DNA from 2 places in the Blautia faecicola genome. Region 1 is predicted to be linked to the other one. Evidence: riboswitches for the same ligand, from Rfam matches in the RefSeq annotation. Region 1 holds a riboswitch; the other holds the start of a gene.
What was found. Region 1 has a riboswitch for cobalamin ahead of ETP43_RS11925 (hypothetical protein). Riboswitches for the same ligand answer to the same signal wherever they lie in the genome.

Region 1 (5,119 bases):
ATAAAAAAATGTATTCACATCCGCTGTCACTGCGCAGCATGCAGATCAATGACAGTTTCTGGAAGCGGGAGATGGAACTGGTAAGGAAAGAAGTGATTCCGTATCAGTGGGAAGCGTTGAACGATCGGGTCGAGGGGGCGGCTCCGAGTTTTGCCATGCGGAATTTTAAGGTGGCGGCAAAAAAGAATCAGGAGAGAAGAGAACGGGGAGATGCATTTAAGGAACCGGAATATACCTTCCGCGGTTTTGAGACACTGCCGGAAGATCCGGAGCATCTGGAAGATAAATTTTATGGATTTGTCTTTCAGGACAGTGATTTTTCCAAATGGATCGAGGCGGTGGGTTATTCTCTGACCCAGCATCCGGATCCGGAACTGGAAAGGATCGCAGACGGTGCGATCGATATCGTGTGTGCGGCACAGCAGGACGACGGATATCTGGATACTTACTATATTATTAATGGAAAGAATCATATTTTTACCAATCTGAAAGATCATCATGAACTGTACTGTATGGGACATCTGATCGAGGGTGCGGTGGCTTATTATGAGGCGACGGGAAAAGACAAGCTGTTGAAGGCAGCGGCGCGGTTTGCGGATTATGCGGCGGCGCATTTTGGCGCGGAGGAAGGAAAATGCAAGGGCTATCCGGGACATGAGATTGCGGAGATGGCGCTGGTTCGCCTGTATGATGTGACCGGAGAGGCGAGATATCTGGAACTGAGCAAATTCTTTATCGATGAGCGTGGAAAACGTCCGTATTATTTTGATAAAGAGCACCCGGAAGAGGTGAAACGTGGTCATGAGGATGATCTGAGATATGCATATAATCAGGCACATATGCCGGTGAGGGAACAGGACGAAGCGGTTGGTCATTCGGTGCGCGCGGTGTATCTGTATTCCGGTATGGCAGATATCGCAAGGATGACCGGGGACGAATCGTTGTATGCAGCGTGTGAGAAATTGTGGGACAGCATCACAAAAGAGAAAATGTATATCACCGGTGGAATCGGCGGTACACATATCGGCGAAGCATTTTCCTTTCCCTATGATCTGCCGAATGATACGGCGTATGCGGAGACCTGTGCTTCGATCGGTCTGGTATTTTTTGCAAGAAGGATGCTGGAGATCTGCCCGGATGCAAAATATGCGGATGTGATGGAACTGGCGCTGTATAATGGGATTTTAAGCGGCATGGCACTGGACGGAAAGAGTTTCTTCTATGTAAATCCGCTGGAGGTACTGCCGGAAGCGTGTCATAAGGATGAGAGAAAATTCCATGTCAAACCGGTACGGCAGAAATGGTTTGGCTGTGCATGCTGCCCGCCGAATCTGGCGAGACTGATCAGTTCGATCGGGGCGTATGCGTTTACGGAGAAAGAGGATACGCTGTTTGTACATCTGTATATGGGAAGTACATTGAAGAAAATGGTTGGCGAGCGCGAGGTACAGGTGCGTGTGGATTCGCAGATGCCGTGGGACGGGGAGGTTGCGGTCACGGTAGAGGCGAAGGGAACGGAGTTTGTACTTGCGATGCGGATTCCGGGATGGTGTGAAGGGGCATATACCCTGGAAGGCGCCGAGCAGGACGAGGTATCAGTGAAAGACGGGTATCTGTATGTGAAGAAGGCATGGGGAGAAAGTGATACGGTGAAGCTTCATTTTGCGATGCCGGTACGGCTGGTAGAGGCGGACGAAAGGGTTCGTGAGGATGCCGGCAGGGTGGCAGTGATGCGCGGACCGGTTGTGTATTGTCTGGAAGCGGTGGATAATGGGGAGAATCTGCATCTTCTGGAGGTGGAGCCGGAGGCTGAGGCACGGGTTTCGGATGGGGAGATCTGTAGAAATCAGGTGAAGGTTGTGCTGATGGAGGGATATAGAGTTGTGGATACGGCGAAGAAAGAGGGGGAATTGTATCATGTGTATAAGAAGAAGGAGAGAAAGCCTGTGGAGTTGAGGTTTGTGCCTTATTATACGTGGGCTAACAGGGGGGAGAATGAGATGGAGGTTTGGGTTAGAGTTTAGAAAAGTGTGAGGCGTTTCTGAGTTTGGTGGTAACTGATAAGTTTGAAAAGAATAATAGTACTTTTTACACACATATTTAAAATATGTATTTGTGAAGTGAAAAAAGTGAAAAGAGAGTCATTCATTAGAAAACGTGGGAGCGATTATGCAAATAAAATAGGTATTCGATGGAGGGAGAATTAGCGGGAAAGAAGGGTTGACTTATTTGGGGACTTTGTTATACTTACTGATGACAGAGTTTTCCAGTGCCTCAAGGTGGCGGTTGCTGCTGCGGGGATAATAGGGAATCAGGTGGGAGTCCTGAACGATCCGGTCACTGTGAACAGGGAGTGTTGTCATGGGATGCCATTGCATGGAGAGATCATGTGAGAAGGTTTGACAAGGCGATGATCTGTGAGTCAGAAAACCTGCTGGGAAAGTTGGTGATGAGCTTCCGAAGAAAGCAGAACTCCAAAAGATCGAAAAGCATTATTATGTTGTTTCAGTCTGAAGACAGGGATTGTGTGTCTGTAGTTGTATCTGACTTTTGAGAAGGATATGGCTACTTTTTTATGTTCAGGAAACTTGTATGCTGACGGGTTTACGGTCACTTCTCGTTTGACCGCCACAGATGATACATTTATAAAGAAAGGAAATGTGAGATGAAAGGAACAGGAAAGAGAGTACTTTCGGTATCTCTGTCTGTAATGATGGCACTGGGTATGCCGTCGGGCACATTTGCTGCTGCTCCGGATACGGAAGTGGCCGGGCAGGTGAGCGAAGCGGAAGTTCCGGTGACAACAGAGCCGGAAGCGACTGTGGAAGTTACACAGCAGGTGACAGAGACTTCGGAGACAACGAAAGAACCTGTAAAAGAGGAAGCAACACAGGAAGAAAAGGAAACGGAAAGTAAACAGGAAAAAGCAGAAGCAGCAACGGAAACAAAGGACAGTGCAGCGGATGCAGAAACTGTAAAAGAGTTACCGGATCTGAAAGTGACAAAGACAGAGCTGATTGAAACCAAAGACGAATACCTGGTTACGGTTTATACAGACAGCGATGTGTATGATCAGTTATATGTAGGAAAGAAAGAAGATACCGAGAAAAAAACGGTCGTAGAAGGAAAGAAGAGTCCGAACGGACAGTACACCTTCCAGTTTGTCGTCAGCGAGGAGAAGCTTGGCAGCAAATTACAGATCGTACCGGGCATGAAAGCATCCGGTGAGTGGTACACAAAAGAAGATGTCTTCTGCCAGGTACCGGAGAAATCTCAGACAGCATCTGCAAAGACAGAGACAAAAGAGCAGACGCAGGCAGAGGATCAGAAAGAAGAGAAATCTGTAGTTACCACAGCAGACAACAGCAGTACAGCAGAGAATGTAATCAAAGCAGTATATGCGACGGATGAAGCTAACGGAGACAAAGCAGGAACGGATTATTCCATGTTCAAAATTGCAAAATCTTCAGCAACCCTGAACGGGGATCAGATCGATGTGGAAATCTATGTAAGTCCGGCGAGCAGTGGAAGGTTTACATACGATGCACTGTATATCGGAAGATGGGATGACGAGACCAAGGAACCGCTGGTAATGGGCGAAGTGGATACTGAGCTGAATCTGGAGAAATTCGCGTTTAGCGTACCGGCAGAGAAAAATGGTCAGGAAGTCATCTTTGTACCGAGAAACGGAAGAACACAGAAGTTCAGTTCCAGTAAAATTGCACTGAAACTGCCGACACTGGGAAGCACTGATACAGATCCGGAACCGACCACGGCACCATCCGTACCGGACGGAAGCAAAGTGGAAAACAGTATCACAGCAGAAAAAGCAGACGGATCTGCATTTACGATGTTCAATGTGGAAAAATCCACCGCAACAGTGAATGGAGAAAACATTAATATTGAACTGTACCTGAAAGCGAATGCATCCGGAAAGTTCTCATACACCGGTATTTACCTGGGAAGTAAAGAAGATGAAGAGAAAACACCGGTCATTGAGGGAACGATCAACGAGGATAACAATCAGGTATACAAATTCAGCATTCCGCTGAGCAAAGCAGGAACAAAATTACAGTTTGTACCGATCAAAGCAAACGGAACATTCTACAGCAGAGCAGACCTGTATCTGACGATTCCGGAGTTCAAAGGTAACGGGGAAAACCCGGAGCCGACCACGGAACCGACCGAAACACCGGATCCGGATGTGACACCGTCAGATACCTCCAAAGCACAGGTGATCAAAGCGGACGGAACAGAATTCAAGATGTTCCAGATCTCAACCTTTGAGGCAAAGGTGAATGGAGATAAGATCGATCTGACCGTGGAGACCACAAACACATCGTTTGACAAGCTGTATCTTGGTAAAAACAGTGATGAAAATAAGACACCGGTGATCAACGGAACACAGGACAACGGGGTATGGAGATTCAGCTTCAGCGTGGATAAGAGCCTGACAGGAAAAGCCATTTCGGTTGTTCTCGGAAAACCGGACGGTAACTGGTACAGCAATCAGCAGTTGTATCTGGTTGTGCCGGAAGTAAAGGGAAGCGAAGATGTTGAACTGCCGGAGGCAGGTGTAACCATAGAACAGGGCGGTACTGCGGCAACATTAAACGGATTTAAGGTAGTAAGTTCTTCTGCGAAACTCTCCGGCGATCAGGTGACCGTTACATTTACCGTAGACGGAACGATCTATGACAGAATTTATCTTGGAAAGAAAGATGACCAGACCACATTTACCTTCCAGGTATCTGCAGATCAGCAGGGAATCTACGTTCCGATTACGCCGGGACGTACCAACGGAAGCTGGCTGACCAGCGGAAGAAATCTGTTTATCAAGATTCCGAACGTAGGGAAAACCTTTGATGCGGCAAGCTATCCGAACGGAATATATGATGTTTATGGCAATGCCCATACGCAGAATGGTGTATTTAACATTGAAGATGACAGTACGATCACGGTAAAGGGAGACGAGATCACAGTTACCATTTACTCTGGTTCTACTTCTTACGATAAACTGTATATCGGTGAAGTCGGAGACAGTGATGATGTCAAAGATGCCAATGCAGTAGAAGGAAAACTTCTCGGAGAATCGGATCCGAGCCGTCCGGAATACCGG
Region 2 (5,119 bases), 1.3 Mb from region 1:
TGCATCTATTTCACCGATCAGGATGTGGAAAATTATGAAGATGCGAAGACTTCCGATACCGAAGAATTTGCCCGTTACTTCCGCTATATGCTGGAGCATGGGGTACATCTTGGACCGTCTCAGTTCGAGGCAATGTTCTTATCCAATGCGCATACCGAAGAGACAACCAAAGAGACTCTGGATATCTTTGAGGGATTCCTGAAAGCGGAGTAATTTTAAGAGGATAATAAATGAAAAGTGAATGGATGATAACCCTGCTCACGGCAGGGGGCATCCTGATCCTGTGCACTGCCATGATCATCTGGGATAAGATCCGGCAGCGCAAATGGTTTCTGCGGCACTTAAAACAGCGCTGGGGAACCATACCGGATCGGGAATATACCCAGGAGGAACTTGAGAGCATTTCCCATTATGCCAGACGGCATGAGGGCGAACCGTTTATGATCGATGACATCACCTGGAACGATCTGCAGATGGACGAAATTTTTATACGCATGAACAATACACTATCGTCCTGCGGAGAAGATGTCCTCTATCAGATGCTGCGTCAGCCACAGATGCACCGGGAAGTGCTTGAGGAGAGAGAACGACTGATTGCGTATTTTCAGACACATGAAGAGGAGCGGATCCAGGTACTCACCCGGGTAAAGGAAGTCAAAAAGATCTGGAAAATGTCGATTGCAGATTACATCGATGCACTGAAAGACGTGGATCGCACCGGAAGAGCAAAATATCCCATGCTTGCGGGACTTTCGGTCGCAGCGATCATCGCTACGTTAATAAAACCGATTCCCTGTATGTTTCTGCTGCTCCTGATGCTCTGTGTCAGTGCGGTGGTTCATACAAGAGATTCCAAAAAGATCGAACCGTATCTGAACTGCTTCGTCTGCATCCTGCGCCTTCTGCGGGCGGCGGATCAGTTTGAAAAACTGGACAATCCGGTGATCCAGACGTATCTCGACCGGATCCGAGAGGGAAGAAAGAAAATGAAAAGTTTCCGCCGGGGTGCTTTTTTGGTGGCTTCGACGAATTCTGTACAGGACGGGCTGGAAGCCATCGTTGTTTCCTATCTGCGGATCATTTTCCAGGTGGATTTTATCAAGTTTTATTCGATGCTAAAGCATGTGGAAGGAAATGAAGCAATCATCGAGGACATGTATCAGGCGATCGGGGAACTGGATGCCCTGATCGCAGTCGCTTCGTTCCGAGAGAGCCTTCCGTATTACAGTCTGCCGGAATTTACGGAAACAGACAACGCAGAGGGTGCATCTCTGGAAGTTGAGGAACTGTATCACCCGCTGATCGCTGATCCGGTGGTAAATGGTATCCGGATGCAGCGGGGTGTGCTGATCACTGGCTCAAATGCCTCCGGAAAATCCACATTCCTAAAGACGATCGCGATCAATACGATCCTGGCGCAGACGGTGCATACCTGCATCGCAAAACAGCACCGGGGAAGTTTTCTGAAAGTTCTTACCTCGATGGCACTGCGTGACAATCTGGCAGGTGGAGAGAGTTACTATATGGTAGAGATCCGTTCTCTGAAACGAATCCTAGAGGAATGTGAAAAGCCCGAACCGGTACTATGTATCGTGGATGAGGTTCTTCGCGGAACGAACACGATCGAGCGAATTGCCGCATCCTCGCAGATTCTTCATTCTCTGGCAAAACCGAAAGTCCTTGCGATGGCGGCAACGCACGATATCGAACTGTCTTATATCCTGGAAAAAGAGTATGATAATTATCACTTTGAGGAAGAGATTCAGGAAAAGGATGTGGTATTTGACTATAAACTCCGTACCGGCAGAGCCATGACGAGAAATGCGATCCGTCTGCTTGCCATGATCGGCTATGATCCGAAGATCATCGAGGCAGCGCAGGAGAGTGCGAAACAGTTTGAAGAAACGGGTGTGTGGAAATAAAAGGAGAAGTGTTATGTTAGTAAAAATCTATACCGACGGCGCAGCCAGAGGCAACCCGGACGGACCGGGCGGGTACGGCTGTGTCTTGCATTATACCGATCGAAACGGAAATCTTCACGAGAAAGAGCTTTCCGCAGGATACAAAAAGACAACGAATAACCGGATGGAACTGATGGCGGCGATCGTGGGACTTGAAGCTCTAAACCGTCCCTGCCAGATCCAGTTATACTCCGATTCCAAGTATCTGGTTGATGCTTTTAACCAGCACTGGATCGACGGCTGGATCAAAAAAGGCTGGAAACGCGGAAAAAATGAACCGGTAAAAAATGTGGATCTGTGGAAACGGCTGTTACAGGCGAAAGAACCGCACCAGGTAGAATTTATCTGGGTGAAAGGCCACGACGGTCACGAGATGAATGAGCGGTGTGATTACCTGGCAACCTCCGCGGCGGATGGAGACAATCTGCTGGTGGATCCGGGGATCGCATAAAGAAAAAGGTCATTCAGAATGATTTTGTTATAAAAAACAGATGAAAAATCTGATCTTCGGGAGAGAGGAAGAGAAGGAGGATCTTTTATTATGGGAACAAAAAAGAATAATCTGGGGGTTCGTATCGCAATGGCGGTAATCGGAATCGCACTGACTGCGGCTTCCGTAGGACTCCAGAAAATTTCAGGGCTTGGAGTGGATCCGTTCAGCGTTATTATTTTTGGATTTTCCAATGCTTTTCATGCGACATACCAGACGGTATACATTGTGGTGTGTGCTGTTTTGCTGATCATAGCATTTATCTTTAACCGAAAATTACTTGGAATTGCAACAGTTGTCAATCTGTTTTTCAGTGGATTTGTCACAGATGCCACCAGAAAAGCAGTTGTAAAAATGGTGGGAGAACATCCGTCAATGGCAGTGCGTGTGATTTTACTGTTGATTGTTGTGATACTGATTTCTATTTCCTCTGCTTTGTATTACTCTTCAGAGCTTGGCGTGTCTCCATACGATGCACAGGCACTGACAATCACGGAGAAAACAAAATTTCCGTTCCGCGCAGTAAGAATCAGTACCGACGTGGTATGTTGTGCGGTCGGCTTTGCTCTGGGAGGAGACCTGGGACTGGCCACACTGGTCTATGCTTTCTGTATGGGACCGTTCATCCAGTTTTGCAGAGAACATTTTACGGATAAGATGGCAGCAGGAGAAATGTTTCACAAATAAAGAACGAGAATAAGGGAAAATCCGCTGGTGTCCAGCGGATTTTCTGTGAGCACGGAGTATATTTGAAATTATATTTTGAAAAACGGTGTGAGAGCAGACAGCACAGCATCCGGTGTATTTTTTTCGTGAGTTTTTCCAACGATCACGGAATAATGATTGACAGTATGCACGTAGAATGCTATACTCATTCTGTTAAAAAGATAACGGTAAAAATTACCGAATATCGACCACATAGAAAAGCGTAAGGTGTCGGATGACAGAAGATTTCTGTTAATCCGGTGAAAAGGGAAACAGGTGTGAATCCTGTACGAACTCGTCACCGTGATTCGCGAGGGAAGACAAAAACCACTGGGAAACCGGGAAGGTGTCAAACCGCTTGAGCGATCAGCCGGGAGACCTGCCTTTGCGCAGTACGGGAACGAAAGTTCAGGCCACGAGGAATTGGCAGTACGAAAGAAAAACCTGTTTGCTTGTATAAAAATGGTTTTTCCGGCACTTATGGTGAAAGAAACATCTATAACCGTTAAACGGTTCTGGTATCCCTGAAACTGATTCTGAAACTATAAGAAGAATTCCAAATGTAGTACCTACTACCTTCGTCTCCGGACGGAGGTTTTTTACGTTTCATGCGGGCAGGACCCCAGACAACCTTCTTCGGAGAGCCGTCCTGTACCACCGTGGTACACAATCTCAAAAGGACAAAGACAGGAGGAACCATGAGATGAAAAAGAAAATTGTAGTGCTGATGCTTTCAGCAGCTATGACCATGTCCATGATGACAGGATGTGGAAACACAGCAAAGGATGACAGTGCATCCACAACAACAGAAACAACAAAGGATGCAGAAGCCACAGAAGAAGCAGAGCCGACAGAAGAAGCCACAGAAGAAGCAACAGACGACAGTGCATCTGACCAGGAGGCAGCAGATAAAGTAGCAGCCCTGATCGATCAGATCTATGTGCAGGAAAGAAACGACAACACTGACGAACAGTGTAAAGAAGCCAAAGAAGCCTGGGATGCTCTGACCGACGCACAGAAAGAACTGGTAGAAGGTGAAAATGCAGACCCTGATTACTTCGGAAGAGATACCGGTGATGCATCCAAGGACGATCCGTTAAACGGAGATGACATCGGTGACAACGAACTGCTGGTAGTAAGTTTCGGTACTTCCTTCAACGGCAGCCGTGCAGCAGATATCGGAGGTATCGAGAAAGCCCTGCAGACCGCATATCCGGACTGGTCCGTAAGAAGAGCCTTTACCGCACAGATCATCATCAACCATGTACAGGCCCGTGATGATGAGAAGATCGACAATATGGATCAGGCCCTGCAGCGTGCCGTAGACAATGGCGTAAAGAACCTGGTGGTACAGCCGACCCATCTGATGCATGGCGCTGAGTATGACGAGCTGACAGAAGCAGTAGAAGGCTACAAAGATAAATTTGAATCCGTAACTATCGCAGAGCCACTGTTGGGAGAAGTCGGGGACAGTGACGATGCAGTCAATGATGACAAAAAAGCAGTAGCAGAAGCCATCACAGCAGAGGCAGTAAAAACTGCAGGATATGATGATCTGGATGCGGCAGAGGCAGACGGAACCGCATTCGTATTCATGGGACACGGAACTTCCCACACTGCGAAGATCAGCTACAGCCAGATGCAGAGCCAGATGAACGATCTGGGATACAAGAATGTATTTATCGGAACTGTAGAAGGCGAGCCGGAAGATACTGCATGTGAAGCAGTGATCGAAAAGATCAAAGAAGCAGGATACAAAAAAGTAGTGCTTCGTCCTCTGATGGTAGTAGCCGGAGACCATGCAAATAACGATATGGCCGGAGATGATGAGGATTCCTGGAAGAGCCAGTTCGAGGCATCAGGAGCATTTGACAAGATTGATACTCAGATCGCAGGACTGGGAGAGATCTCTTCTATCCAGGATCTGTATGTAGCACATAGTAAAGCTGCAATTGATGGAAAG

Region 2: linked by a shared signal. The riboswitch ahead of ETP43_RS06005 (sirohydrochlorin cobaltochelatase) and the one ahead of ETP43_RS11925 (hypothetical protein) in region 1 are both predicted to bind cobalamin.

The regions. Positions count from the first base shown of each region.
Region 1 is NZ_SDKC01000001.1:2,652,810-2,657,928, reverse strand. It holds gene ETP43_RS11930 (glycoside hydrolase family 127 protein) at 1-2,024, shown strand, start outside; cobalamin riboswitch at 2,255-2,453, shown strand; gene ETP43_RS11925 (hypothetical protein) at 2,666-5,119, shown strand, end outside.
Region 2 is NZ_SDKC01000001.1:1,332,948-1,338,066, forward strand. It holds gene hemL (glutamate-1-semialdehyde 2,1-aminomutase) at 1-213, shown strand, start outside; gene ETP43_RS05990 (MutS-related protein) at 231-1,922, shown strand; gene rnhA (ribonuclease HI) at 1,936-2,412, shown strand; gene ETP43_RS06000 (YczE/YyaS/YitT family protein) at 2,503-3,138, shown strand; cobalamin riboswitch at 3,366-3,558, shown strand; gene ETP43_RS06005 (sirohydrochlorin cobaltochelatase) at 3,860-5,119, shown strand, end outside.